4 regions of the Nonomuraea sp. 3-1Str genome follow, and region 2 is predicted to be linked to each of the others. Evidence: riboswitches for the same ligand, from Rfam matches in the RefSeq annotation. Region 2 holds a riboswitch; each other region holds the start of a gene.
The links. A riboswitch is a leader RNA that binds a small molecule or an ion and turns the genes downstream of it on or off. The one in region 2 is predicted to bind cyclic di-AMP.
Positions count from the first base shown of each region.

Region 1 (7,309 bases), on a different contig from region 2:
CGTCCGGCCAGACGCAGGGAGAGCTGGCAGCCAGGTAGAGCTCGCCCTCCTTGGTCAGGGTTAGCGCGAGTATGAAGCCATCGGATGGCGACATGGCGTTGACGCCAATAGCGCCCGGCTTGCCAGAAGCGGTGATGCGGTGGCCTTGGGCCTGCCAATGAGCGCTGATCTGCTGTGAGAGGGCAATCTGTTCCCCCTTGGGGACGTCACGCAACCAGTAGGCCCGGCCGACGACCACCTTCCCTTGAGGCTGATCGCCGCTGAGGCAGGTGTGCGGCGGCACCGAGCTCTCGATCAGCTCCAGTCGTGGAGGAGGACTGACGGCTCCTGCCGTATCACGGACGAGTTGCTCGACGCGGGCGACGGCCTCGGATTGGCTCAGAGCGGGGTGGTTCACGGCGCATCCCGATAGCGAGAGTGTCAGCAAGGTGAGAGCGAAGCGAAGCACATGGATCACCTGTCCGATGGGTGGCCCAGTTCGGGCAACAGCAGTTGTGGCTGCGGATTCAGCGGTGCGGGGTACACGAGATCGTCGTATTGGCCGTTGATGATCCGCCCCATGTTCTGCAACGAAACGGAATATGGCTGCCAGTAGCTGCTGTGCGCCGAGGTGAAGACCTCTCTGCCCACGGGGAGACGTTGAGCACCGAAAGAGGCGTCACCTGGGTCTGCGCCGAAGCGACCGAGCGCGGCGACTGGGTCATTGCCGGCCTCTCCTACCCAGACGTGCTCCGCTTCGAGGCCGAGTTGCCGGACATGATCCACTCCAACTCCAGGGCTGCCGATGAGGATGACGTCATCGGCGAACCGCCCCGGGCGCAGAACGGCGGCGCGACCGGTCGTCAATGACCCGTAACTGTGACCCACAACAACCGTCCGAGCCCTGTTGGACGGTGTGTGGGCAGCGTGAAGCCCGTCGAGGAAGGAGGCGAGTTTCTTGCCGCCCTCGGCGGCGGCCGAAGAAAAGGCGACGGATCGGACTGGATCGATCAACCCTGGATCGAGCTGTGGGGCGTCATAGCCGAGCCACGTGATAGAGGCAACGGTGCTGCTGCCGCTGTTATAAGAGGCCTGCTGCCACAACGCCCGGGACCGTTCCAGATCCCCCCGTGCGGCGTCCAGTCCCGACGTGAGCCCCGACACAGACGTGACCGTGATGTCCGCCGTGTCCGGATCGCCCCAGGAGACGACGAGCCGCCCCTGACCCGTCACGTCGAACGCCAGCAGCAGCGGCGCCGGATGTCCCGCCACCGGGTGGAGCTGAGACTCGATGAGGTCGATGCGCCGCAGCCGGGCGGCGATGCGTTCCCAGCCGCCCAGCAGGCCCGGGTCCGCGAGCCGGCCGAGGTCGGCCGTGGCCGTCTCCAGCTCCCGCTCCAGCCGGGTCCGCTCCTCGGCCAGCCCGCGGCGGTTGGCCCGGTCCCGGACCGTCGCCGGCAGGCCGTTCAGCAGCCCGGACCACCGGAGCGTCACCAGGCGTTCCCGTGCCTCGGGCGGCAGCGTGTGCCACCACGCGGCGACCCGCGCCGCCAGGCCCGCGTCGGTCCCGTTCTCCTGGACGGTCAGCAGCCGCGTCACCGCGTGCTCCTCGCCCGCCGCGATGCGCGCCAGCAGGCGCTCCGCGCCGCCCGGGTCGGGGGCGTGGCCGCCGAACAGCCCGTACGCCGCCAGCCCCGCCGGCAGCGTCGGGCCGGGCACTGTCTGGCGGATCAGGTTGAGGCGGCGCCGCAGGTCGTCGCCGTGGGCGGCGGCCCAGGTGGCGATGCGGCGGAGTTCGTGGCCGGGCTCGGCGGGCAGGCCGGGGGCGGACAGCTCGGCGGCGAGGCGCGCCCCGGCGACCGGCAGCGTCTGTGCGGCGTGGCCCAAGGACGCCACCAGGGCGGTCATGGCGACCTGCTCGATGCCCTGGAAGCGGCCCGGGGCGGGGGCCAGAGCCGCGACGGACGTGGTCAGCGCGGGAACGGTCGGTGCCGGTCCGCCGTGCCGTACGACGAGGAGGGCGAGCGCGTGCAGCGCGTCCGCGAGCGAGGACTGGAGGCGGGCCCGGTGGCGGGCCAGGTCCGCCGCGAAGGCGGGGGCGCCGCCGCCGACCCAGGCGTGGGCGTGCGCGAGCCGGGCCGCCGGGTCGAGGCCGGCGTGATGGCCCGCCGCGAGTGCCGCCGCCCGCCCGTACGCGGCCAGTGCCGCCGCCGCCCGCTCGTACGCCGCGAGCGCCGCCGCGCTGTGATCCGCCATGACGCGGCCAAGAATGCCAGGGCAGCCCGTGGGCCTTCAGGCGTTCGGCGACTCCTCCGGGTATCGGGGTATGCGGCATGAATCTCCGGTGGGGCGGGGTAGTGAAGTGTTCATGGCTTGTCGGATCAGTGAGTTGGTGCTGGATTGTCGCGACCCCGAGCGGCTGGCGGCGTTCTGGTGTGAAGTGCTTGGGTTCGTGGTGATAAACCGGGATGAGGGGAGCGTGGAGATCGGGCCGGGGGAGACCGGGTTCGGGGGGCTGCAGCCGACCCTCGTGTTCAATCCGTCCGACGATCCGAGGCCCGGGAAGCTCCCGCTGCACATCGACGTGAACCCGACCGATCGCGACCAGGCCGCCGAGCTGGAGAGGCTGCTCGCGGCGGGGGCCCGGCCGGCGGACGTGGGGCAGACCGGCGAGGAGTCGTGGCACGTGCTGGCCGACCCGGAGGGCAACGAGTTCTGCCTCCTCCGCATGAGGCTGGACGACTGAGCTCGCTGCCGCTCGCCGGTGCGCGCGAGTGGGCGGCGGTTGGTGGTCAGCTGCGGTCGCCGAGCAGGCGGAGGAGCAGCCGGGGCTCGCCCGGCCAGGCGTCCAGCAGCACCTCGCGGGGCACCTGCCGGGCGGCGTACCGCAGGGCCAGGGCGACCACCACGATGTCGTCCAGCGGCCCGATGACCGGCAGGAACTCCGGGATCAGGTCGATCGGGCTGGCCACCCACACACCCGCGATCACGATCGCGATCTTCGCCCGGCGCGGCACCGCGGGGTTGCTCCGGAGCCTGCGGACGGCGGTCAGGCAGTCGGGGATGAACGCGGCGAGGTCCCGCGCGAGCCCGGGCGGCAAGCGGCGCGCCAGCAGGACGAGCACACCCCACGTGGCCGCCACGCACACGACGGTGACCGCCAGCCCGATCAACCAGCCACGCACGACGTTCCGCCCTCTTTCGAGCCGTGGCGATCACCGCCCGGCCTCCGCACGACCTCACATCACTGTACGGCGACTCCCCGGCACGCCCGCCCCCGTCCGCACACCCGACGGGTCCACGTGCCCGCCCGCGACCGTCCGCCACCGGGCCCACGTGCCCGCCCGACGACCGTCCGCCACCGCGTCCACGTGCCCGCCTCGTGCGTGGCACCCGCGCCCCGGGCGCCGGACCACAAGCGTCACCCCCGGCTGGCGAAACCGGTAGGGTCGCCTTCCTCTTTCGGTCGCCCCAGGGGGAGGATGGTCCGCATGAACACGCGACCACTCGGACAAACCGCCGTCAGCTCCATCGGTCTCGGCGCGATGCCCATGTCGGTGGCCGGGCACATGCCCGACGAGGCCCAGTCGATCCGGACGATCCACGCGGCGCTCGACGCCGGCGTGACGCTGATCGACACGGCCGACGCCTACACGCCCGCGTCCGACGAGGTGGGTCACAACGAGCGGCTGGTCGCCAAGGCGCTCGCGAGCTGGGGCGGTGACGGCGACGCGGTGCTGGTGGCGACCAAGGGCGGTCACACGCGGCCCCCGGACGGCGGCTGGGCCGTGGACGGACGACCGTCGTACCTGGTCGAGGCGTGCGAGCGGTCCCTGAAGGCCCTGGGCGTGGAGGCGATCGGCCTCTACCAGCACCACCGGCCCGACCCGGCCGTGCCGTACGAGGAGACGATCGGCGCGCTGCGCGACCTGCTCGACGCCGGCAAGATCCGGATGGCGGGCATCTCCAACGCGAACCCGCGCCAGATCAGGATCGCCTACGACATCCTCGGCGGCCGGCTGGCGAGTGTGCAGAACCAGTACTCGCCCGCGTTCCGCTCCAGCGAGCCCGAGGTGGACCTGTGCGAGGAGCTGGGCGTGGCGTTCCTGCCGTGGTCGCCGCTGGGCGGGATCAGCGCGGCGGGGCGGCTCGGCGGCGCGCACGAGGGGTTCGCCAGGGTGGCCGAGCAGCGCGGGGTGTCTCCGCAGCGGGTCTGCCTGGCCTGGGAGCTGGCGCGCAGCCCGGTCGTGGTCCCGATCCCGGGGGCGAGCCGGCCGGAGAGCATCCTCGACTCGGTGGCGGCGGCGGACCTGGTCCTGACCTCCGAGGAGCTCGCCGCTCTCGGCGGCTGAGGAGGCCCGCCGGTTTCGCGCGGCGGGTTCGGGCGTGCGAAGCTTTGAATGTCCCCAACACCAGGAGGTCCTCATGACGGAAACACCGGAGCCGGAAGCCAGCGAAGCAACTCCCGAGGACGAGTTGAAGCGCAAGTTCCGTGAGGCGCTGGAGCGCAAGCGTGCCCGGCAGGCCGACTCGGGCGCTGGTGGCAGGGGCGGCGACGCTTCCAAGATTCACGGCGCTCACGGACCGGCCGCCAGCAAGCGTTCCTTCCGGCGCAAGAGCGGAGGCTGAGGCGTCCGGAGCACGGGCTGAGACCTGGTTTCCTGGAGGGGTACGGCATGCCGTACCCCTCTTTTTCTTTGCCTGAAAGGTAGATCTTCGCCCGATTTATGGGCTTACCTTTGCTTTTGTCCGGTTTGCTGGCTAGAGTCAAGCGCATTCCGGTCAGTGACCTAGCCCTTCGAGAGGAAGCGGCGGCTGACCGGCGCCGAATCCCGCACCGCGCGGGAACCGGGGACCCACTTCTGGGGTGAATCCGGCCGCACCTGGCCGGTAGGGCATCTCCACGTCCGAACCCGTCAGCTAACCCGGTAGGCGAGATGGAGAGGACAAGACTTCATGCGCTACCGCGTACCCCCGGACGGGGCAGTGTCACCAGCCGCCTCCTGAGCGGCACCCGTTCCCCCTGACCTTCTCTCGCGCTCTCGCGTAGCGCCCGTTCGGCGTTCTGCCCGGCTACGCGTCCCCATCTCTTCGGAGCGCGCCCCTCTGTACCCCCACGTAAAGGACTTTTTCAACACATGTCCGAACGACTTGGCATGCGTTCCTTCAGCCTCTTCACGGCGGCCGTACTCGGCGCGCTCACCATCGGCGCCGGCACCACGGCCGCGCACGCCGACACCGACGAAGGCCGGCAGGTTCTCCTCAAGGGCTCGACCACCGCCTCCTACTTCTGGGACGACTCCTCCGGCCGCGCCGGTGACACCGGCCTGCCGGCCAGCGGCAAGCCCATGCAGAAGGGTCTGGCAGCCAGCCCCAGCTGGCCGCTCATGACCGAGGGCTACGTCATGTACAAGGGCAAGAAGGCCCCCTTCTTCGTCGGGGACCGCGGCCCGGGCGTGCCCTCCAGCAGCGGCGTCATGCTCGACCTCGACGCCAAGACCTTCGCCCAGCTCACCGGCGGCCGCTTCAACTCCAGCACGCTCGGTGTGGACGGTGTCGGCGGCCAGGGCCACATCAAGGTGAGCTACGTCATCACCAAGTGGGGCAACGGCGCGGGCAAGAAGAACCACCCGGTCGCCTTCTCCACCGGTGCCTGGCGTCGCGTCGACCACAACCCGGCCAAGCCGCCGGTGCTGGCCGAGGACAAGTCCACCACTCCGGAGGAGTCCGGCGCCGGATCCGCGGGCAAGGGCACCTCCGTCTCGTCCCGTGACAAGGACGACGCAGGCGTGGTGAACGCCTCCGAGACCACCACCCGCACCGAGGCCCGCGACGCCGCCTCCGGCGACGAGGGTCTGAGCACCTCGGCCAGCCTCGCCCTGGTGGGCGTGGCCGCGGTCGGCGGCGGCCTGTACCTCGGCCGCGACCGCCTGCGCAAGCTCGTCCAGCGCTGACCGCCCGGCCCGCATGCCGCCCCCTCAGGCGGCACACGGGCCGGCACCCGACCATCGGCCGGGTCCGGACGCCACCCCGTCCGGTCCGGCCTCCCCCGGGGGCCTGCCTGCCTCTCCATCCAGGCCCCCACCTCGCCACCCCGTTCCGGAACCGCCGCCGCCCCGGCGGTTCCGGGACGGGGTGCGCGCATTTCCGCGCACACGGGTCCCCGCGTGGGGGCTTTACCGGCCCGCGATCCGAATGTCATTCTGTTTCTCGTGACCATGCGAGCGAAGGCCAACGGCATCGAGATCGCCTACGACAGCTTCGGCACGGCCGGGGGCCGTCCCCTCCTCCTCGTCATGGGCCTCGGCGCCCAGCTCATCCACTGGGACGACGACCTGTGCCACCTCCTCGCCGAGCAGGGGCACCACGTCGTCCGCTTCGACAACCGCGACGCGGGCCTGTCGACGCACCTGCACGACCTCGGCCAGCCCGTGCTCGGGGGCCCGGCGCCGTACCTGCTGGACGACATGGCCGACGACGTCGCCGGGCTGATGGACGCGCTCGGCTGGAGCGCCGCCCACGTGGTGGGCGCCTCGATGGGCGGCATGATCGCCCAGACGCTGGCCATCCGGCATCCCGGCCGGGTGCTCACGCTCACCTCCATCATGTCCACGCCCGGCTCGCGGGTCGCCCCTCCCACGCCGGCGGCGAGCGCGGTGCTGCTGGCCACGCCGCCCGCCGGGCGCGAGGAGGTGGTCGCGCGGGCCCAGGACGCCTGGGAGGTGATCGGCTCACCCGGCTTCGAGCCGGACCGCGCGCGCATCGCGGACGTGGCCGCCCGCGCGTTCGACCGCTGCTTCGACCCGCCGGGCACCGCACGCCAGCTCGCGGCCATCATGGCCTCCGGCGACCGCACCGAACGGCTGCGCCGGCTCGACGTGCCGGCGCTCGTGGTCCACGGCGAAGCCGACCAGCTCGTCCCCCTCGCGGGCGGCCGGGCCACCGCCGAGGCCATCCCCGGCGCCAGGCTGCTGACCTTCCCCGGCATGGGCCACGACCTGCCGCGTCCGCTCTGGCCGGACCTCGTCGCCGCGATCGCCAAGCTGACCGCCGGATGACCCCGCCGGCGCCGCCCGGCTAGACGTCCAACTTCTCCTCGATGGAGCGGAGCTGGTGCCTGGCCATCGCCAGGTTGGCCCGGGCCCGGTCCAGGGCCAGGTAGAGGAACAGGCCCTTGCCGCCGCGCCCGCTGATGGGCCGGATGATGTGGTACTGCGAGCCGAGCGTGATCAGGATGTCCTCGATCGTGTCCTTGAGCCCGAGCGAGTCCATCGTGCGGAGCTTGGCCTTGACCACCTCGGTGTTGCCGGCGCCCGCGACCTGGAGGTCA
Region 1 covers NZ_JALHBK010000023.1:144,586-151,894, forward strand. Annotated here, with positions in the region: gene MTP10_RS30320 (hypothetical protein) at 1-397, opposite strand, end outside; gene MTP10_RS30325 (alpha/beta hydrolase) at 454-2,235, opposite strand; gene MTP10_RS30330 (VOC family protein) at 2,348-2,725, shown strand; gene MTP10_RS30335 (DUF1232 domain-containing protein) at 2,772-3,164, opposite strand; gene MTP10_RS30340 (aldo/keto reductase) at 3,471-4,331, shown strand; gene MTP10_RS30345 (DUF5302 domain-containing protein) at 4,405-4,608, shown strand; cyclic di-AMP (ydaO/yuaA leader) riboswitch at 4,793-4,929, shown strand; gene MTP10_RS30350 (hypothetical protein) at 5,118-5,933, shown strand; gene MTP10_RS30355 (alpha/beta hydrolase) at 6,198-7,037, shown strand; gene MTP10_RS30360 (hypothetical protein) at 7,057-7,309, opposite strand, start outside.
Region 1: another riboswitch for cyclic di-AMP. It lies ahead of MTP10_RS30350 (hypothetical protein); the one in region 2 lies ahead of MTP10_RS24575 (CHAP domain-containing protein).

Region 2 (7,309 bases):
GCGGACGAGGTCGAACCCGGCGTCGCGGACCGACTGTTCGAGCTCCTCGGTGACCGGCAGGGCGGTGAAGACGGTCACCCGGCCGGCGCGCAGCCTGAGCGCGGCGGCCAGCCCCAGCACGGCGCGCAGCCGTCCCGGGTGGGCGCGGGCCCGCAGCAGCGGACGGTACGGACCCGCCGCCAGCAGCTCCAGCAACCGGAGCGTGGCCAGGCCGTCGTCCACGACGACCAGCCGGCCGGGGCGGGAGGTGAGCCAGCGCAGCTGCACCTTGCCGGAGAAGGCGTCGCCGGCGGCGTTCATCCGGCGCGGCAGCTTCTCGGACGGCTCGGCCAGCTCCAGGCCCTCGGGCAGCGACAGGCGGCGCAGCTCGCGGCGGGTGGCCTTCAGCGCGCGCTGCCCGGCGCGGGGCACGACGGCGGTGGCGGGGCCGAGCAGGCCGGCGTGGTGCGCCTCGACGGCGCAGAGCATCTGGAGGGGTGACTCCACCCAGGCCGACGCCCGCTCCGCCACCCCTGCTCTCCCCACTCCGGGCTGATGCCGGCTTCGCTCCGGGTCGCCTGCGACCGCACGACGCGCTCACCGTAATCCGGCCCCCTGACGGCGCGGGGAACGCCGCGTGAACAATGGAGGCCATGAACTCGCTCCATCTCACCAGTGACGGCGTCTCGATCCCCCAGCTCGGGTTCGGCGTCTGGCAAGTACCCGCCGACGAGGCCGAGCGGGCCGTGACGACCGCTCTGGAGGCCGGTTACCGGCACGTCGACACCGCCAGGATCTACGGCAACGAGGAGGGCGTGGGCCGGGCGGTGCGCGCCTCCGATCTGCCGCGCGAGGAGGTGTTCGTCACCACGAAGCTGTGGAACGACGACCACCACCGCGCCGAGCGGGCCCTGGACGAGAGCCTGGCGCGGCTCGGCCTGGACCACGTCGACCTCTATCTCATCCACTGGCCCGCGCCGAAGCAGGACGCCTACGTGGGCGCCTGGCGGGCGCTGGAGAAGGCGCACCGCGACGGGCGGGCCCGGGCCATCGGTGTGTCCAACTTCACGGTGGAGGCGCTCACCCGGCTCATGGACGAGACCGGGATCACGCCGTCGATCAACCAGATCGAGCTGCACCCGTGGCTCCAGCAGCACGAGCTGCGGGCCTTCCACGAGGCCAACGGCATCCTCACCGAGGCGTGGAGCCCGCTCGGCCAGGGCCGGGGCCTGCTGGAGGAGCCGGCGTTCCAGACGCTGGCCGCCAAGCACGGGCGCACCCCGGCGCAGGTCGTGCTGCGCTGGCACATCCAGCTCGGCAACGTGACGATCCCCAAGTCGGTCACGCCGTCCCGCATCCGGGAGAACATCGACGTGTTCGACTTCGTCCTGGACGACGAGGACCTGGCGGCTATCGGGGCACTCAACGCCAATCGCCGCCTTGGGCCCGATCCCGCCACATTTGGGTAAAAAAGCTATGATCCCTCGCCATGAGGGATCTCGCATGGGGCATCGCGGCGACAGGCGGCATCGCACGGACCGTGGGCGCGGTCATCGCCGCGGAGACCGGCATGCGAGTGGCGGCCGTCGGCTCGCGTGACCTGGGCCGCGCCGCCGCGCTGGCCGCGGAGCTGGGCGCCGAGTCGGCGTACGGCTCCTACGCGGAGCTGTGCGCCGACCCGGCCGTCGACGCCGTGTACGTGGCCACGCCCCACGCCCAGCACCTGGCGGTGGCCGAGGCGGCCATCGCGGCGGGCAAGGCCGTGCTGTGCGAGAAGCCGCTGGCCGCCTCGCTCGCCGACGCCGAGCGCATGGTGCGCCTGGCCCGCGAGGCCGGGGTCTTCCTGATGGAAGCGATGTGGATGCGGTTCAACCCGCTCATCCGGCGGGTGGCCGCCGACCCGCGCTTCGGCGAGATCCGCTCGGTGCAGGCCAGTTTTGGCTTCGCTTTGCCGTTCGACCCGGCCCACCGGCTGTGGGCTCCGGAGCTGGGCGGCGGGGCCCTGCTGGACCTGGGGATCTACCCGTTCGGGCTGGCCCAGCTGCTGCTCGGGGCGCCGTCGGAGGTGCGGATGACGGGCTGCCTGGCGCCGTCCGGCGTGGACGCGGAGGCGGGCGGCGTGCTCGTCTACCCCGGCGGGAGGCGGGCGCTGGTGGAGGCCTCGCTGCTCGCCTCGTTCCCCAACAGCGCCTACGTGGTGGGCGCGGGGATGCGGGCCGAGATCCAGGCGCCGTTCTGGGCCCCGAACCGCGTCGTGCTCAGCGGAGCGTCGATGGCGACGGAGGTCCACGACCTCGACCCGGCCGACAACGGATACGCGGGGGAGCTGCGCGAGGTACGGGACGCCCTGGCCGAGGGACGGACCGAAAGCGAGATCATGCCACTGGACGAAAGCCTTGCCATGATGGGGCTTCTGGAGGAGGCACGATCTCAGCTCTCCTAGCTGGGCATTTATCCACTTGTAATCCTCTTGCCGGATGTATTACCTTAAATCCTGTTCGTCGGCTTACGTCCGGTTTGCCCGTTCGTTGCCGGCCTGTCGCACAGATCATCACAGGACCCCCCTGTGACCGCTGAATCCGCCTGAGCGCGGAACCGGGGACCCACTTCTCTTGGGGTGAATCGGCACTCCCCTGTGCCGTAGGGCAGCTTCCACGCCCGAACCCGTCAGCTAACCCGGTAAGCGGCATGGAAGCAAGGAGCATCCCTTCTCGATGGCCAAGCACCGTCTCATCCGTGCCCTCACGCCCGGAACGATCCGCGCCACCCTCGGCGCGACCATCATCGCCTCGGCCGCCTTCGGCGCCGTCGCGCCGGCCAACGCGGACACCCCCGAGCACGTGGGGCCGGCCTCCAACTCGTCCGTCAGCCAGACCGTCAACAAGCAGGCCGTGTCCGGCTCCCAGTACGGCCGGGTCAACGTGACCGCGCAGAAGGTCCTCGACGTGGCCCGCGCCCAGGTCGGCACCTCCGAGAACGCCTACGGCGGCGGCACCAAGTTCCAGCAGTGGTACGCGAAGTCGCAGCGCGCGCTGGAGACCGTCAAGCGTGACGGCGGCTCGCCGCAGTCCTACCTCAACGCCGCGTGGTGCTCGATGTTCGTCTCCTGGGTCGGCGAGCAGACCGGCGCCCGCCCGCAGGTCGGCTGGGACGCCTACACCGTGGCCCACGCCCGCTGGTTCGCCCAGAACCACCGCTGGGGCAGCACGGCCAAGCCCGGCGCCGTCGTCTTCTTCTCCTGGAGCGGCAGCAAGGACCTGGACGACATCAACCACGTCGGGTTCGTCGTCAAGGACAACGGCAACGGCACGATCTCCACGATCGAGGGCAACACCGGCAACGGCCGCGTCGAGCAGCGCGTCCGGCCGACCTCCCAGGTCGTCGGCTACGGCTACCCGAACTACGCCGGCTGACCCGGTCCCCCGACCACTCCCCCACCTCTCCCCAGAGGGAGCGAGCGCGCGCCTTCCCCCGGCGCGCGCTCGCTCGCGTTCCGGGAGGATTCCCCCGTACGCCTGACCGTCCCGCCCGGTCCCACAGCGGGTTGTCCGTTCGTGTGGCGTTAACGGGACGGATGGTATGGGAGCGCTCCCAGCGACCTTTTCGCGCTGTTTAGGCCCCTAAATCCGCTTTCACAGCGACAAATACGGCCCGAGGTAACGGTTGCGTTTCGGGCCGTTGACGACCCCCACGCCATGAGGGCACTCTTTGTGGGAGCGCTCCCAAGACCTTCCCATCGCGGCCTCACGCCGCGATGCACCTCCCACATTCACCACCCAGAGGGGTTCCGAATGAAGAACCACAAGCGCTTGGTCATGACCGGAGCCGCGATGACGGCCCTGCTGGCCATCGCGGCGTGCAGCAGCGGCGGTGGCGGCACCACCCCGGCGGGCTCGCAGAGCAGCGCGGCGGCAGAGCCGGTCACGATCAACGTGCACACCTTCGGCGGCGGCGAGAACTTCGGCTACGACGAGGCCGTCAAGAAGTGGAACGCCGAGCACCCGAACATCCAGATCAAGTACACGAACCTCACCGACCGGTTCGAGGACGTGTACCTGCCGCAGCTGCTCCAGCGTCTCCAGGCGGGGGCAGGCGCCGGAGACGTGGTCGGCATCGACGAGGGCGCGATGGGCCTCATGGCGGCCCGTCCGCAGTTCTTCACCGACCTCGGCCAGTACGGCCTGGACAGCCGCAAGGCGGACTTCCCGGCGGCCAAGTGGGAAGCGGGCCTCAACGCGGACGGCAAGCTGTTCGCGCTGGGCACGGACATGGGCGGCATGACCATGTGCTACCGCAAGGACCTGTTCAAGAAGGCGGGCCTGCCCACCGACCGCGAGGAGGTCGGCAAGCTCTGGCCGGACTGGAACGCGTTCCTGGAGACCGGCAAGAAGTTCGAGGCCGCCAAGACGGGCGCGAAGTTCATGGACGGCCCGAACACGATCTACAACGTGATCCTCTTCCAGGAGGCGCCGAAGAACGGCAACCTCTCCTACTTCGACAAGAGCAACAAGCTCGTCATCGAGTCCAACCCGGCCGTCAAGACCTCCTTCGACTGGGTGACCACCTTCAGCAAGGCGGGCATGACCGCCAAGCTGCAGGCGTGGAGCCCGGCGTGGGACAAGGCCATCAAGGGCGGCGGCTTCGCCACCATGGGCTGCCCGTCGTGGATGCTCGGCGTGATCGAGGGCAAGGCCGGCGAGTCCAACAAGGGCAACTGGGACGTCGCGGCGGTGCCGGGCGGCACGGGCAACTGGGGCGGCTCCTGGCTCGCGGTGCCCAAGCAGACCAAGCACCCCAAGGAAGCCGCCGAGGTCGTGAACTACCTCACCGGCAAGGAGGGCCACATCGCGGCCTTCAAGGAGGCCGGCGCGTTCCCGAGCTCGCTGCCCGCGCAGCAGGACCCCGAGGTGGCGGGCCTGAAGAACGCCTACTTCAACGACGCGCCGACCGGCCAGATCTTCAGCGAGTCGGTGAAGAACCTCCAGCCGGTGTTCTTCGGCGAGAAGCACGCCCAGGTGAAGACCGCGGTCGAGAAGGTCATCGAGGGCATGGACCAGGGCGCGATCAAGTACGACGAGGCCTGGTCGAAGTTCGTCGAGGCGGGTGTGAAGGCGGCGGGCTGACCCCCGTCCCCCAGGACCGGGTGGCGCCCCTTCCCCTCTGCGGGCGCCACCCCTCCCCGCCCCGGCTCGAAAGGCTTCCATGACTATCCAACTCGCGCCGCCGCCTTCCCGGCGGGCGCCGGGCAGGCGGTCGGCCCCCTCCCGGCGGATGGCCCGCTTCGACCTCAAGGGCACGCCGTATGTGCTGGTGTCGCCCTACTACCTACTGTTCGCCGTCTTCGGCATCTTCCCCCTCGGCTACACGCTCTGGGTCTCGCTGCACGACTGGGAGCTGGCCGGCGACACCGAGTTCAACGGCCTGGCCAACTACGGCGAGCTGATCACCGACGCCGCCTTCTGGAACGCCGTCGTCAACACGCTCGGCATGTTCGTGCTGGCCACCGTGCCGCAGCTCGTGCTGGCGCTGCTGCTGGCCAACGCCCTCAACAAGAGGCTGCGCGGCCGGCTGCTGCTGCGCCTCGGCGTGCTGCTGCCGCTCATCACCTCGGTGGTCGCCGTGGCCGTCATCTTCAGCCAGCTCTACAGCCGCGACTACGGGGTCTTCAACTGGATCCTGTCCTGGTTCGGCGTCGAACCGATCATCTGGCAGAACGAGAAGTGGTCCTCCTGGATCGCGATCGCCACGATGGTCGACTGGCGCTGGACGGGCTACAACGCGATCATCCTGCTGGCCGCGATGCAGACGATCCCGCGCGACCTGTACGAGGCCGCCTCCATCGACGGGGCGTCGGCCCGCACGCAGTTCTGGCGGATCACGGTGCCGATGCTGCGGCCGACGATGGTGTTCGTCGTGTTCATCTCGACGATCGGCGGGCTGACGCTGTTCACCGAGCCGGTCATGTTCGAGGGCAACCCGATGATGACGGGCGGCACCACCGGCCAGTACCAGACGGTGGCCATGTTCATCGTCAAGTCCGCCTTCCGCGACTTCGAGATGGGCTACGCCTCGGCGGCGGCCTGGCTGCTGTTCGTGCTGATCCTGCTCGGGACGATGGTCAACTACTGGTTCACCCGGCGCATCGGAGGAGGCAAGTGAACAACCGCCTCTGGGACGCGGGCCTCATGACCAAGGTGGTGCTGGGCTTCGCGCTGCTGCTGTCCGCGTTCCCGATCTACTACATGTTCATCATGGCGACGCGCACCAACGACGACGCCGTGGAGACGCCGCCGCCGCTGCTGCCCGGCGGCCACCTCGGCGAGAACGTCCAGCGGCTGCTGTCGACCGAGGACGCCAACTTCATCACCGGCCTGGTCAACTCCGCCATCGTGGCCGTCACCGTGACCGTGTCGGTGGTGCTCATCTCGACGCTGGCCGGCTTCGCGTTCGCCAAGCTCCGCTTCCCCGGCTCCAAGGTCCTGCTCGGGCTGATCCTGGTCACCATGATGGTGCCGCTCCAGCAGATGGGCGTGGTGCCGCTGTACGACATGATGGTCAAGCTCGGCTGGACCGGCCAGCTCCAGTCGGTCATCCTGCCGTTCCTCGTCAACGGGTTCGGCGTGTTCATGATGACCCAGTACACCTCCCAGGCGGTGCCCGACGAGCTGGTCGAGGCCGCCCGCGTCGACGGGGCGACCACCCTGGGCATCTACGGCCGGGTCGTCCTGCCCGCGCTGCGGCCCGGGATGGCGGTGCTGGCCCTGCTGGTGTTCATGCAGACCTGGAACGAGTTCATGTGGCCGCTCATCGTGCTGAACCCGGACAACCCGGTGGTTCAGACCTCGATCGCGGCGCTCAACTCCGCCCATGGCACGGACTACGTGATGCTGTTCACCGGCACCGCCGCCTCCGTCCTCCCTCTCTTCGTGGTTTTCGTGCTGTTCGGCCGGCAGATCGTCGGCGGCCTGATGGAAGGTGCGGTCAAGGCGTGACGACTCAAGAGGAGCAGACGAGCTCCGACCTGCGGTTCCCCCCGGGATTCGCGTGGGGGGCGGCCACCTCGGCGTACCAGATCGAGGGCGCGGTGACGGCCGACGGCCGCGGCGTCTCCATCTGGGACACCTTCACCAAGCAGCCCGGCCGGGTGGTCGGCGGCCACCACGCGGACGTGGCCATCGACCACTACAACCGGTACAAGGACGACGTCGCCGTCATGGCGGACCTGGGCCTGAGCGCCTACCGGTTCTCCGTGTCGTGGCCGCGCATCCAGCCGGAGGGCTCCGGGCGGTTCAACCACAAGGGCCTCGACTTCTACAAACGGCTCGCCGAC
Region 2 covers NZ_JALHBK010000016.1:33,154-40,462, reverse strand. Annotated here, with positions in the region: gene MTP10_RS24590 (hypothetical protein) at 1-510, opposite strand, end outside; gene MTP10_RS24585 (aldo/keto reductase) at 633-1,448, shown strand; gene MTP10_RS24580 (Gfo/Idh/MocA family oxidoreductase) at 1,469-2,422, shown strand; cyclic di-AMP (ydaO/yuaA leader) riboswitch at 2,541-2,680, shown strand; gene MTP10_RS24575 (CHAP domain-containing protein) at 2,694-3,392, shown strand; gene MTP10_RS24570 (ABC transporter substrate-binding protein) at 3,771-5,102, shown strand; gene MTP10_RS24565 (sugar ABC transporter permease) at 5,182-6,138, shown strand; gene MTP10_RS24560 (carbohydrate ABC transporter permease) at 6,165-6,971, shown strand; gene MTP10_RS24555 (GH1 family beta-glucosidase) at 6,968-7,309, shown strand, end outside.

Region 3 (7,309 bases), on a different contig from region 2:
CGGCCGGCTCCTTGCCCTGGTAGCCGTGGAGCAACTGGATGACCTGCTGCCTGACACGGTTGAGATCGGCTCCAAGCTTGACCAGCACCTGAGCCGCCACACCCTCACCCTCGCGGATGAGCCCGAGCAGGATGTGCTCGGTGCCGATGTAGTTGTGGCCCAGCTGCAGAGCCTCACGGAGCGACAGCTCAAGAACCTTCTTGGCCCGCGGGGTGAACGGAATGTGCCCCGACGGAGCCGACTGGCCCTGGCCGATGATCTCCTCGACCTGCTGGCGCACTCCTTCAAGGCTGATGCCCAGGCTCTCCAGAGCCTTGGCGGCTACGCCTTCTCCTTCGTGGATCAAACCAAGAAGAATGTGCTCAGTGCCGATGTAGTTGTGGTTGAGCATCCTGGCTTCTTCTTGCGCCAGGACGACAACCCGCCTCGCTCGGTCGGTGAACCTCTCGAACATCTCGTCGCTCCTCACAGAGCGGTCAGTCAGGCCGGTTTAGTCCGGTCCCGTCATCCCGCATGCTAGCCCTGGCTCGGCGAACCGTGCCCACTGCCGCTGACACGCTCTATAGCAGAGACGTTCCCCGAGAGCAGGGCGTTCACCCTCTATCCAACTACCGTTCGGGGGTGACATGTTCCCGATACGCCGCAAGCGAACGATGTTTAGGGGACTCGGGGAAGCGACTCCAATTCGCCGCTCCTGCAGGGGATGGATCCGCGCGGACGGTCGTCCGATCACCTTGTCATCGGACGACGCCGGACGCCGTGTGGTAACCGGCCCGGGAGTGGCCGTCGCCCGCACATGACGTGAGCCGTGTCCGAAACCCCTGCGTCAACATCCTACGTGCCGCGTCAAAGGCCCGCCAATCGTTCATGAACAGGCCTGCCGGCGGTGAAATCCATGGTCTGGTCAGCCCGGTTACCGAGGGCCGGAAGACCGCCCGCCGGGCCTGTCACCAGGCGGCCGGGCGGGCGGGCGGGATTTGCGCGGGAGGACGGCCCGGGCGGATGGGACGGGCCACGGCGAAGAAACGGCGTCCGGAGAGCGCCCGGGCAAAAGGGCTTACGCCGGCGGCATTCGGCGACGGGAAGGAGAACGGGGGTCAGGCCCCAAATACCGGCTCACCCGGCGATACCAAGATCCATTAGGGCGCGGGACGTCCAGTATTTGAGAAGCACAGAAATGATCATGCGCTTATGGCGTTCGCCGGGGTCCTGGGCGAGCGCCATAAGCGCATGGTCCGCGGTCGCTCAGTGGGCCCGCTCGTACTGCTCGACGACGGTGGAGGCGATACGGCCACGCTCACTGACCGGCAGGCCATGAGCCTTCGCCCACTGACGGATCTCCGAGCTCTTCTCGCGGCTCATCGCCCGCTGGCCGCCGCGCCCGCGCCGCCGCGTCGACACGGCGCCTGACCGGCGAGCGTGCTGAACGAAAGGCGAGAGGGCGTCCCGGAGCTTCTTGGCGTTCAGGTCGCTGAGGTCAATCTCATAGGAGGAGCCGTCAATGGCGAAGCTGACCGTCTCATTGGCCTCGCCCCCATCGAGGTCATCGATGAGAATCTCCTGGATCTGCTTGGCCATCTACGCAATCCTTTCCCGGAGCATTGTTTCATTCGCTGGCCCAAACATATACCCGGAAAGGCGCTAAGACAATTCAGAGGTGCGGAGATTCGGCTGACTAGCCGCTCAGTGTGGATCAGTTGCCGTTCTCGGCCTCATCCGGCCGGTTTGACCTGCGCCCGGCCGCCTCCGACCGCACCAACTTCACGACGCCAAAGATGAAGGCGCCGCCGACCACCACCGGGGGGATGAGCGCCGACAATACGTCTGTAACGGCTTGCATTCGTCCTCGCCTCCACAGCGGACGGGGGTTTCAGGGGGCTCCCTTTATGCACCACGGGCGCGGGGAGCATGAGCGGGCCTCATGCCGCTCCAGGTCTCAGGCATCCGCTCACGACCATAGCGGTACGCGAGCGCTCCACGCCTGACAGGGCCACCGACATCGGGCCGCCCTGGTTGCCCCATAGCCTAATGCCAGTCTCTCCAGGCTCCTTACCGGATCAAGGGAAAATTTTGCTGAATGGCATCGCCGCAGGTACGAACCCTCAACCAAGATCTTTGACGACGAACGTTCCGGCCAGCCGGTCATGCGGCCCACGCTGCAGTGGCTTGTCGATCAAGATGATCATCCCCACGGCGAACACGTAGATTCCGCCCAGCAGATTGACCAGCGGAATACCCATCAGCATGACCGGGCCGGGATACACCAGGGCGCGTTTCAGCAGTGCGGCCCGCGGAAGGTCGCGCGGCGTCACCCGAATCTTCATGATCGCCTTGCCGAACGTCCGGCCGGCGCCGGAAAGAGCCACCCACTCATAGGCGGTATATCCCAGCCCGGCCAGGAACCAGGCCACCACCCCGGGCAGGCGGCCGGCCGTCGCCTCGGACACGCCGACAGTCCGGAAGGCGGCCCATAGGACGATGAACAGAATGTAATAGAACACCCCGAACACGAAGCCCTCAATGAGGCGCGCGGCAAGCCGTTCCCACCATTCAGCAGGCGTCCCGCCCGGCCGCGCACACGCCATAACCCACCTCGGCGCCGAACTCGTGGCCTCATATTGCCACGGCCCGGTCCCTCACGTACCCGGGTACAAAACAGAGGCCGGCACGGAGCCGGCCTCTGCTGGGGTTCGCGATTACTTGATCTTGACCACCACGGTGCCGGCCACCTTGTCGGCGAACGTCTGCTGCAGCGGCTTGTCCCAGAGTTGCGACGCGCCGTTCACGGCCACCAGAAGCCAGCCGATGAACGACGAGAGCGGGATGGGGAAGGCGGCGAGAATATAGCCGCCCCATGTCACGCCGGCCCGCTTGAGCGCGACGTCGGTGGGCAGGCCGCCCTGCGGCACGGGGCCGCCGACAGGAGCGATCTTGATGCCCATGACCATCTTGCCGAGGGTCTGGCCCCTCATCTTGGTCATGAGGAATTCGTAGCCGACGTACAGGGCGGTCAGGATGAGGCCGACCAGGATGCCGACCGCCGTTCCGCTGAGCAGGCCGGACGAACTGCCGGTGGACCAGTCGTAGCTGACCGCGAGGAGCGCCACGAGGATGCCCGAGACGATCAGGCCCACCACGAAGAAGATCACCCAGTCGATGAGCCGGGCCACCAGCCGCTGCCACCACTCGGCGAGCGGCGCCGGGGCGCCCGGAGGCTGCACGCCCACCGGCTGGCCGTAGGGCTGGCCGTATCCCGGCTGACCGTAGCCGGGCTGGCCGTACTGCTGCCCCGGGCCGTAGCCCTGCTGCGGCTGCCCGTACCCGGGCTCACCGTAACCGGGCTGGCCGTAGCCCTGCTGGCCGTAGCCCTGCTGGGGCTGGCCATAGCCGGGCTGCGACTGACCCTGGGGCCCGTAGCCCTGCTGCGGCTGGCCGTAGCCGGGCTGGGAGGGCGGCTGCTGCCCGTACTGCTGCTGGCCTGGCTGGCCGTAGCCCTGCTGCTGGTAGCCCTGCTGCGGCGGGGGCGCGTAGCCGGGCTGGCCGTACTGCTGACCCGAGGGCGGCTGCTGGCCGTACTGCTGCTGCCCGTAGTCGGGTTGGGAGGGCTGCTGCTGACCGTACTGCTGCTGGCCAGGCTGCCCATAGCCCTGCTGCGGCTGGCCGTAGCCCTGCTGGGGCTGGCCGTAGCCGGGCTGCGACTGCCCCTGGGGCCCGTAGCCCTGCTGCGGCTGGCCGTAGCCCGGCTGGGACTGGCCCTGCTGCCCGTAGCCCGGCTGGCCGTACTGCGGCTGGCCGGGCTGACCGGGCTGGCCGGGCTGGCCGTAGCCCTGCTGGGGCTGGCCGTAGCCGGGCTGACCGTAGTCCTCGGCGCGGTAACCCACCACCGTCGCGTCGGGGTCGGCCTCACCGTGGGGACGGTTCGGAGTGTGTTGTCCGTACTCGGGATTCCCGGCAGCGTTCTCGCCGGATTCGTCCTGTGGATACGGCGGCTGTCCGGTGCTCACCGTGTCACCTCGCTTCGAGAGTGCATGTAGCACATGTCAGGACACATGCCTGTGCTGCCCAACGTATCGACATAGGTATCAACAATCACCTTTCTCGGCGGTCAAGGTCGGCGTCACCGGATGTCAGATGGAGCAGCATGCGGGTGTTGCCCAGGGTGTTGGGCTTGACGTGCTCAAGGTCGAGGAACTCCGCCACACCCTCGTCGTACGAGGCCAGCAGCTCGGCGTAGACCTCCGGGGAGACCGGGGTGCCCTGGATCGGGCGGAACCCGTGGCGGGCGAAGAAGTCCACCTCGAACGTCAGGCAGAACACCCGGCTGAGCCCGAGATCCACCGCCGTGCGGGTCAGCGCGGCGACGATCCGGTGGCCGATGCCCAGCCCGCGGAAGGCGGGGTCCACGGCGACGGTCCGGATCTCGGCCAGATCCTCCCAGAGCACGTGGAGGGCGCCACAGCCGACGACCTGGCCGCCGCGCTCGGCGACCCAGAACTCCTGCACGTCCTCGTACAGGGTGACCGTGGCCTTCTCCAGAAGGCGAGGACCGGCACCGGCGTAGGTGTCGACCAGGCGCCTGATCGTCCTGACATCCGACGTGCGGGCGCGGCGCACCACGATCTCGGTGTCAGGCACGGTGACTTCGGCGACCTGTTCCATGGGCATCCAGAGTACAGATCCCATTACGGCTCGTACCAAAATCCGCTCCGCCTACGGCATCCGACATGTCACTACCGTGCGCTCCCTTCGGGCAACGTACTGCTCAAGGCATGGCAAAGTAGACATAAAGTCGGACCGGCATCGGGTGACGCGTCGTCCACTCGTGACCCTTCGGTAGCGATACCTCTACAGAGTTGGCAGTTCTGGTTGAGCACGAACCCGAGGTGCACTAATGTCCAGCGACGATGTCACCCGCGCGACCCCCGCGCGGAGACGCGCCCAATCCCCGCAGGGGGAGCCGGGGACCCGCCGGTGGCGAGCTCTCAGTGCCACCACATGGGGTGAATCCGAGCATCACGCTCGGTAGGGCTGCTCCGGCCCGAACCCGTCAGCTAACCCGGTAGGCGTCGAAGAGAGGAGCTGGTCGGTGAAGCGCACGCGCCGTCGCGGAAGGACGAGAGCGGGCCTGGATGCCCGCCCTCCGAAACAGGCGCTCCTGCGCCGTTTCGCCGTCCTGAGCGCCGCCGTCGTGGCGCTGGCGTTCGCGTTCCCGCCCGGGTCCGCCGCCGCCGACCCCGAGCCCTCCCTGAAGGAGCTGTCCAAGCGGGTCGAGGCGATGCACACCGAGATCGAGACCCTCAGCGAGCAGTACAACGGCTCGCGCGAGAAGCTCAAGACCGCCCGCAAGACCGCCGAGCAGGCCAGGAAGGTCCTGGCGACCAGCCAGGCCGACCTCGACGCCAAGCGCGCCAAGACGAGGCTGCTGGCCCAGCAGGAGTACATGACCGGCGGCTTCAGCCGCGCCATCGCCCTGATGGACGACGGCGACCCCGGCGCGTTCCTCAACCGGGCCGCCACCACCTACGCGCTGGCCCAGGAGGCCGGCGACGAGGTCAACCAGGTCGTCCAGGCCATGGAGACGGCCAAGCGGGCCCAGTCCGAGGCGAAGGCCCACATCGACGAGGTGGAGAAGCTCGTCACCGACCTCGACACGAAGCGCGACAAGATCGTGAAGCTGGTCGCCAAGGTGGAGAGCAACCTGTTCAGGCGGGCGATCGGCGAGGCGGGCCGCCCGGGCACGCCGGCAGTCCGCGTCGCCCTGCCGATCTCGGGCGCCGGCAAGGCCGCCGAGGCGGCCAGGTGGGCGCTCACACAGCAGCTCAAGCCGTACGTCTGGGGTGCCGAGGGGCCGAGCTCGTACGACTGCTCCGGCCTCGTCATGGCCGCCTACCAGCGGGTCGGCATCTCGCTGCCGCACTACACCGGCAGCCAGTGGACCGCCGGCCGGCACATCTCCAGGGACGAGCTGCGGCCGGGCGACCTGGTCTTCTTCTACGGCGACCTGCACCACGTCGGCATCTACATCGGCGGCAACATGATGGTCCACGCGCCGCGCACGGGTGACGTCGTCAGGGTGGCGTCGCTGGCCAACCGGCCGTTCGTGGGCGCCGTCCGCGTCGCCGACTGAATCTCGACGGGCGGCTCAGATGAGCTGGCGGCGGGCGGCCCAGGCGACTGCCTCGATGGCCGTGGCGACCCCGATGCGGTCGCAGATGCCGCGCAGCCGGCGGCGCACGGTGCGCCCGCTGATGTCGAGGCGCCTGCCCACCCGATCGACGGTGACTCCCCTGGCAAGCTCCGCCAGCAAGGCTAGATCGGCGTGGCTAAGCTCAACCTGATCGGTGAGCACATCCATCGGGAGCCCTCCCCCCAACAGCAGTCTCGGAGTCGTCGTCGGCCCGTGCAAAGCTGTTCGCTCCGCAGACGTTAAACGCATACGGGAAAGGCCGTCAAGCGCGATATCCGTGGCACTTGACGGCCGTCATTGACTTGATCCGTCGTATGTGGGGGACTCGGCGAGTGTCGGCACTTCGGGGCACGCTGCGCGATCACAGCGGCCCTTACAGGCCCTCACCGGGAATCCTGACGCGGGCGCCCACCGGCGCATTTAGTCCGGCACGATCCCGCAATTGCGCATGACCCGTTCTCAGGGCCCTTCGCCGTGCCGCCACGGGTGCGGCGGCACGGCCGGGGCTCAGTGGGCCGGCTTGACGAGCGGGAAGAGGATCGTCTCGCGGATGTTCTTGCCGGTGAACGCCATGATCATCCGGTCGATGCCGGCGCCCATGCCGCCGGTGGGCGGCATCGCGTACTCCAGGGCCTGCAGGAAGTCCTCGTCGAGCTGCATGGCCTCCGGGTCGCCGCCCGCCGCCAGCAGCGACTGCTCGACCAGGCGGCGGCGCTGCTCGACCGGGTCGATGAGCTCGGAGTAGGCGGTGCCCAGCTCCGTGCCGAACCCGATGAGGTCCCACTTCTCCGTCAGCAGCGGGTTGTCGCGGTGCTGCCGGGTCAGCGGCGAGGTCTCCAGCGGGTAGTCCATGACGAACGTCGGCTGGATGAGCGTGTGCTCCACGAGCGCCTCGAACAGCTCCTGGACCAGCTTGCCGGGACCCCACTTGGGGTCGTGGTGGACGTCGTGCTTGTCCGCCAGGTCGCGCAGGCGCTCGATCGGCGTCTCGGTGGTGATCTCCTCGCCCACCGCCTCCGACACGGCGCCGTACAGCGTGACGCGCGGCCATTCAGGGATGCCCAGGTCCACCTCGACGCCGTCGTGCACGACCACCGAGGTGCCCAGCGCGGCGACCACGGC
Region 3 covers NZ_JALHBK010000002.1:546,609-553,917, reverse strand. Annotated here, with positions in the region: gene MTP10_RS06380 (ATP-dependent Clp protease ATP-binding subunit) at 1-454, opposite strand, end outside; gene MTP10_RS06375 (Lsr2 family protein) at 1,246-1,578, opposite strand; gene MTP10_RS06370 (RDD family protein) at 2,103-2,585, opposite strand; gene MTP10_RS06365 (RDD family protein) at 2,697-4,004, opposite strand; gene MTP10_RS06360 (amino-acid N-acetyltransferase) at 4,090-4,659, opposite strand; cyclic di-AMP (ydaO/yuaA leader) riboswitch at 4,926-5,081, shown strand; gene MTP10_RS06355 (NlpC/P60 family protein) at 5,087-6,127, shown strand; gene MTP10_RS06350 (LuxR C-terminal-related transcriptional regulator) at 6,143-6,355, opposite strand; gene lysX (bifunctional lysylphosphatidylglycerol synthetase/lysine--tRNA ligase LysX) at 6,695-7,309, opposite strand, start outside.
Region 3: another riboswitch for cyclic di-AMP. It lies ahead of MTP10_RS06355 (NlpC/P60 family protein); the one in region 2 lies ahead of MTP10_RS24575 (CHAP domain-containing protein).

Region 4 (7,309 bases), on a different contig from region 2:
GTTCCCTGGTCGAGGAGTGCCGGCAGGCGGGCATGAAGGTGTCCTTCACGATGAACGGGTTCGACGGGGACGCGACCCGGGCCGCCGGCGGGGGAGGGGGCGCGGTGCCGGACGCGCTCGGCCGTACCGTCTACCGGGTCGTCCAGGAGGCGCTCACCAACGCGCGCAAGCACGCGGGCGGCGCGCCGGTGGGCGTGACCGTCGCAGGTCGGCCCGGCGACGGGGTGACGGTCGAGGTGCGCAACGCGGTGTGGGCCCGGCAGAGCCCGCGCCTCCCGGGAGCGGGAGCGGGGCTCATCGGGCTCACCGAGCGGGTCGGGCTGGCGGGTGGCCGGCTGGAGTTCGGGTCGGTGGCAGGGGGCGACTTCCGCCTGCACGCGTGGCTGCCGTGGGCGTCGTGACCGTCGTCCGGGATCGTGACGACGTGCCGTTTGGGTCGCGGCCGTGAGGGAGGAAGGGGCTGGTGTGAGGGTGGAATCGGTGGCCGTGGTGGGCGTTCGGACGGGTGGCGGGGGCCGGTCATGATGGACCCCATGACGATCAAGGTGCTCATCGTGGACGACGATCCGCTCGTCCGGGCGGGACTGGCGATGATCCTCGGCGGCGCGGACGACATCCGCATCGTCGGTGAGGCCGGTGACGGGTCCCAGGTGCCGCCTCTGGTCGCCGAGCACCGTCCCGACGTGGTCCTCATGGACATCCGCATGCCGGACGTCGACGGCCTCGCCGCCACCGAGGCGCTGCGCGCCACCAGGGAGCCGCCCGAGGTCGTGGTCCTGACGACGTTCCACGCCGACGCCCAGGTGCTGCGGGCGTTGCGGGCCGGGGCGGCGGGATTCCTGCTGAAGGACATCGCGCCCGCCGAGCTGGTCGGGGCGATCCGGAAGGTGTCGGCGGGGGAGCCGATCCTGTCGCCGGCGGTGACCCGGCAGCTCATCACCCACGTGTCGGGCGGCGGCGCCGAGAGCCGCGCCGGACGGGCCCGGGCGCTGCTCGACCGGTTGAGCGAGCGCGAGGGGGAGGTGGCGACGGCCGTCGGTCAGGGCCGGTCCAACGCCGAGATCGGGGCCGAGCTGTACATGAGCGTCGCCACGGTCAAGGCGCACGTCTCGCGCATCCTCACCAAGCTGGGGCTCAACAACCGGGTGCAGATCGCCCTGCTGGTCCACGACGCCGGGTCGGGGGAGCACCGGGGCGGGTAGCCGGACGTGACCGCGCCTGGGGAGTGGTGCGGGGCCGGCCGTCCAGGGTGGGTCAGGCTTCCAGCATGCGTTCCAGTGTGCCGCGGTGCATGACCAGGTCGTCCGGGTCGTCCGGCATGGGCTGCTCGCCGAAGTGGACGCGGCGTCGCCACACCCGGGCCATGATCACCCCGTGCCTGAGCGCCGCGTACGTCAGGTGGAAGTCCATGTTCGCCGGCGTGTGACCCGTCAGCGCCTGGTACGTGCGGCACACGTCGTCCCCGCGCATGAAGTCCGGCAGCCCCGGCAGGCCGATCGCCTCCGTGAGGTCCTGGAAGAACCGGTGCAGGAAGATCATCCAGGCCAGGTCCAGCTCGCGCGGCCCCACGGCGGCCATCTCCCAGTCGAGCACGGCGACCGGCCGGAAGTCCCGGTACATCACGTTCCCGATGCGGGCGTCGCCCCAGGTGAGGACGTCGGGGCCCGGGTCGTCCGGCCAGTGCGCCTCCAGCCAGCCGAAGGCGCGCTCCAGCAGCGGGATCGGGTGGTCACCGTGCGCCCACGCGTAGTAGGCGCGCTGCGCGTCCACATGCGCCCGCAGCCCGCCGCCCCGCACGCCGCCTCCCCCCTCGTCGCCGGCGAAGCCCTCCCCGCCGTACGAGGGCCGCTCCCCGTCGCCCGGGGCCCGCTCGTCGCCGTACGAGGGCCGCTCGTCCGCGCGTGTGGGCCGTGCGCCGGTGGGGGACAGGACCGAGAGGTCCTCGCGGGTGAACGGCGCGTCGTGCAGCGCGGCGAGGAGCCGTATCGTCGCGTCCTGCAGGACGCGCCGCCGTCCTGGCGGCGCGTCGAGCAGCCACCCCTCGAACGTGTACGGCATGACGTCCGGCGGCACGTCACCGTCCTCCCGCTCCATGACGAAGAACGGCGTGCCCAGCGGCGCCGGGTCCGGCTCGAACCACAGCGCCCTCGGCGCCGGGATCCCGGCCCGGTCCCGGGCCAGCCGCATCACCTCGAACTGGGCCCCCAGGTCATAACGGGGGAAGACGGGTACCGCCTCGGCCGCCGGCGCCAGCCGGGCCACGCACCGTGCGTGTCGCCGGCCCGGCCAGGAGGCGGTGAAGAAGACCGTCTCGCTGGACATGCCGTTGGCCGCGGGCCGCGACAGCTCCGACACGTCAACCGGGCCGCCGGTGCGGCCGGCCAGCCAGGACGCCATCCGGTCGCGGAGCCGGCCCAGGTCACGGGTGGACGTCCGCATCTCCTCCGTCACGGCGGCCTCCTCGGGTGAGTTCCGGTCCCGCCCCAGTGGTATACCCCTAGCAAGCGCTTGTCCACGTGGGGCGAGCGTTACGGTCAGGTACGGGGCAGCCGTACCCTTGTCTGAAAGGGCATGTCACGAAGGGACAGTGGGATGAGCTCAGCGGGTGAAGGCCTGTCTCGCCCGCTTCCCGAGCCGGTGCGGCTGAACGTCGTCGACCTGGCAGCCCAGGTCCTCGGCTCGATGCCCGCTGCGTCCGTGCCGGCCCCGTTGCGGGGCATCGCCAAGTTCGACCCGCGCAAGCGCGCCCGTCTGGGCAGCGCCCCCATCGCCGCGCAGCTGGAGAACGACAAGGAGTTCCGCGAGCTGGTCGCCGAGTCGGTCGCGGCGGGCTGGCCGGAGCTGGCCGCCTCGCTGGTGGACGGCCACGTGCCGCCCGCCGCCGACCCCGTGCTCGTGGCGGCCGCCGCCTACCTCACCCGCCCGCCCGGCTGGGCCGACATGGTTGAGGCGGCCCGCGCCGACCTCGAACGCTCCGCCGTGGCCGCCGAGGGGTCCGAGCGCGAGGAGGTCGTGTCCCGGCTGCGCGAGCAGCTCGCCGCCCAGAAGAGCGCCGCCAAGGAGGAGACCGACCGGCTGCGCGAGCAGCTCAAGGCCGCCCGCACGGAGAACTCCGACCTGCGCCGCCGCCTCCATGAGGCCCGGGAGAAGTCCAGGGAGGCGCAGCGGCGCGCCGAGGAGATGGAGCAGCTCGCCGAGGAGGCGCGGTCGACGGCCTCGGCGGCGGGCAGCGCGGGCGAGGCCGAGCTGCGGCGGTTGCGCGAGCGGCTGGCCGACGCCGAGAAACAGCTCGAAGCCTCGCGCCGGGCCGCCCGCGAGGGCCGCAGCATCGAGGACGCCCGCATCCGGGTGCTGCTCGACGCCCTTCAGGACGCCTCCGCCGGGCTGCGCAGGGAGCTGGCCCTGCCCACCATGATCAGCAGGCCCGCCGACTCGGTGGCGGCCGTCACCGGCGAGCGTCCCAGCGTGCGCGGAGTGCCGGCCCGCGCGCTGGCCGACGACGACCCGCAGCTCCTCGACCAGCTCCTCGCGCTGCCCCAGGTCCACCTGATCATCGACGGCTACAACGTGACCAAGGCCGGCTACGGCACCCTCACGCTGGCCGACCAGCGCAACCGGCTCATGACCGGGCTCGGCGGGCTCGTCGCGCAGACCCGCGTCGAGGTGACCGTGGTCTTCGACGGGGCCGAGCTGAACGCGCCGGTCCAGGTGGTGGCGCCGCGCGGGGTGCGCGTGCTGTTCAGCGCGCCGGGGGAGATCGCCGACGACCTCATCCGCCAGCTCGTCCGCGCCGAGCCGCCCGGCCGGGCCATCGCCGTGGTGTCCTCCGACCGCGAGGTGGCCGAATCCGTCCGCAGGATGGGCGCCCGCCCCGTACCGTCGGCACTGCTGCTCCGCAGGCTGGGCCGCGCGTAGACCGCAGGCTGGGCCGCGCGTAGCCCGCGGGCCGGACCTTGTGTAGGGCGCGATCCGGACGTAGCGGCCGGACGGCAAAGCGACGGTATAAGGAATCTGGCGTTTAGGTGAGATCAACACCTTAACTTCTGTACTATTTCGCCCCAGGTATGATCCCTTGGAGGCGACGCTGTGAGTTTGGGCCGGGTGCCGATGGTCGCGTGTCTCGCGATCGGGTTGCTGCTTTCGCCGACAGGTGGAGCCCAGGCCGCGCCGAAGCCCACGATCAAGCAGGCCAAGGCGAAGCTCGCCAAGCTCAACGACAAGGCCGACAAGGTCGTCGACCGCTACAACACGGCGACCGAGAACCACAAGAAGGCCCAGTCCGCCTACACCGAGCTCAACGACAGCTACAAGCGCAAGCTCGCGACCGTGGCCGACCTGCGCGAGCAGGTGATCTCGATGGCCGTCAACAGCTACAAGCTGGGCCGCGACGTCACCTCCATGCCCGGCGTGATCGGCTCCGACGATCCCATGAACACCCTGGGCAGCCTCGCCCTGGCCGACCAGGTGACCCGGGAGCGCGCTGACAAGCTCACCGCCTTCGACCGGGAGAACCGCGGCCTCAACGCCGAGCGTGACAAGGCCGAGGAGGCCCTGGCCGCCGCCGACAAGGAGCGCGACGCGGTCCGCAAGGAACGCGCCGAGGTCCTCAAGCTCATCGCCCAGCAGAAGAAGCTGCTCGACCGGCTCGGCGCCTACCGGGTGGGCGACCCGAACAGCACCGGCATCAAGTACACCGGCGCGGCCTCGGGCAACGCGGCGGCCGTGCTCCGGTTCGCGTACTCGCAGGTGGGCAAGCCGTACGTGTTCGGCGGCACGGGCCCCGGCGGCTGGGACTGCTCGGGGCTGACGCAGGCGTCGTGGCGCGCGGCCGGCGTCTCGCTGCCGCGCACCACCTGGCAGCAGTGGGCGTGGGGCGCCTCGCGCAGGGTGGCGCTGAACGCGCTCCAGCCTGGGGACCTCATCTTCAGCTCGGGACTCGGCCACGTGAGCATCTACGCGGGCAACGGCCAGATCGTTCACGCGCCGCAGACGGGCGACGTCGTCAAGGTCGCCACCCTCTCCTCGTACGGCGGCGCCCTCGTCGGCGCCATCCGCCCGTAGCGCGCCACGCGGCGGGTCCTCTCACCCTGAACCGAAGGCACTGCCTCGCTGTGGCGAGGCAGTGTAGCGGCCGCGCGCGCGTCTCGTGACGGGAACGCGAGTGAAGAACTGAAGCAGGCCGTGACCGGTCATGGTCACGTGGCCTGTTGTCCCGCCGGGGACAAACCTGACAAATGTGACGAAAGAGTCCTGACAGACGCCTGATTCGTCAATTGTGAGCAGAGTCACATTTGCGTAACGAATCATGGTGGCTAGCTGCGAGTCGTCACTTTACTGACACCTTATGGCGATCTTTACAGCTTGACCCGCGCTTTGCCGTTCCATGACATCTCCGCGTAACTTCTGGCGTCGCGGCGAACAAGCCATGGCGCCGCGAACCAACATCGGTCCCCCCGATGTGGACGAGATAGCAATCCATCGGTCGCCGCCGTAAATATCCGTACTTGTTGCGGTGGTGGCCTGCCGAGTCCGTGCAGCCAGGAGGCACGGAGCCGGGGACCCAGCGATCCCGAGCGGGATCAGGGGTGAATCGGCGCGTAACGCGCGCCGTAGGGCGACTTCCAGGCCCGAATCCGTCAGCTAACCCGGTAGGCGTTCGTGGAAGATCCAAGGAGAAATCCTGTCTACCCACTCGCACAACCCCCGTCTGTCCCGAATCGCCCTGAGCGGCGTCGCTCTCACCATGACCGTGACGGCCGGAGGTCTGGTCCTCCATGCTCCGGCGGCCCAGGCGGCAGGGACGACGAGCACCACGGCCGGTCTTTCCACGGTTTCGGCGGGCACGGCCGCCGCGTCCGTGAAGACGGCGGCCGGCAAGACGGCGAAGGCCTCCAAGGCCGTCCGGCAGCAGGCGAAGGCCCATACGGCCGTCGCCGTCGCCAAGGCGCAGATCGGTGACCCGTACCGTTACGGCGGCACCGGCCCTGGCGCGTTCGACTGCTCCGGACTGGTCCAGTACGCCTGGAAGAAGGCCGGCGTGAGCATTCCCCGCGTGACGAACAGCCAGTACGCACGCATCAAGAAGAAGGTCTCCTGGAAGAACCTCCAGCCGGGTGACCTGATGTTCTTCCGGGGGCTCGGTCACGTGGGCATGTACGTCGGCCACGGCAAGATGGTCCATTCGCCGCGGACAGGTCTGACGGTACGCGTCGAGAAGATCAGCGGATGGCGCAAGTCGTCGTTCGTGGGGGCGGTACGTCCCGGCCTGTGAGCACGCACGAAGACCCCGTCCCGGGTTGGGGACGGGGTCTTCGCGCGTTCGGGAAAGAACAGCGGGCGGGTGTCCGGGTACGATCGGACAGCGTGTCCGCCCGGGTGAGTCGTCGAGCCGTGCTGGCGGGGGTGGCGCCGCTGCTCGCGCTGGCCGCCGCGTCCTCGCCGGCCCGTGAGGCCCTTCAGGCGGATCGGGCCGATCGGCCCGATCGGGACGTCAGGCTCGGCGGGACGGGGGGCGAGCCGTGGCCCGGCGAGACGCGGGCGGCACGGGGCGCCCGATCACTCGTGCTGGGACACCGGGCCGATCCGAGCCTGCTCCAGGATCTCGCGCGCCGGGCCGACACCGCGGCGGAGCGCGTCTCCGGCGTTCTCCGCGTGTCCGTGCGACCCCTCGTGCTCGTGCCCGCCTCCGCCGCCGAGGCCGCGCGCCTGGCCGGCGTGGCGGACGTCGAGGGGCTGGCCGCCGTGGCCGACGGGAGCCGCGTCATCGTGGTCCCCGGCGCGTTCGACCGCCTCACCCCCACCGGCCGCGACGTCGTGCTCACCCACGAGCTCACCCACGTCGCCGCCGGCACCGGCGGGCTGCCGCCGTGGCTGTACGAGGGATTCGCCGACTACGTCGCCTACCGCGACGCCGGCCTGAGCGTGCCGGTGGCCGCCGCCGAGCTGGCCGCGGAGGTCCGGGCGTCGCGGCCGCCGCGCCGGCTGCCCGAGCCCGGCGATTTCGCGCCCGGCTCGGCCCGGCTGGCGGCGGTCTACCAGGAGGCGTGGCTCGCCTGCCGGTACGTCGCCGAGCGGCGTGGGGAGGACACGCTGGTGAGGCTCTACCGTGATGCCAGGACGCGGGGCGCCGCCCGCGCGCTGGCCGCCGCCGGACTCCCGGCCGCGCGGCTGACGGCGGGGTGGCGCGCGTACGTGCGTGAGAAGCTGGCGTAGGGGGATCATGTGACGAACGACGGCCAGGTGGGGGACGCGGCCCGCGGGGCGGACGCGCCCGGCACCGACGCGCCCGGCACCGACGCGCCCGGCACCG
Region 4 covers NZ_JALHBK010000031.1:52-7,360, reverse strand. Annotated here, with positions in the region: gene MTP10_RS34675 (histidine kinase) at 1-401, shown strand, start outside; gene MTP10_RS34670 (response regulator transcription factor) at 534-1,202, shown strand; gene MTP10_RS34665 (phosphotransferase family protein) at 1,255-2,451, opposite strand; gene MTP10_RS34660 (NYN domain-containing protein) at 2,593-3,915, shown strand; gene MTP10_RS34655 (NlpC/P60 family protein) at 4,087-5,061, shown strand; cyclic di-AMP (ydaO/yuaA leader) riboswitch at 5,512-5,670, shown strand; gene MTP10_RS34650 (C40 family peptidase) at 5,744-6,271, shown strand; gene MTP10_RS34645 (hypothetical protein) at 6,364-7,212, shown strand.
Region 4: another riboswitch for cyclic di-AMP. It lies ahead of MTP10_RS34650 (C40 family peptidase); the one in region 2 lies ahead of MTP10_RS24575 (CHAP domain-containing protein).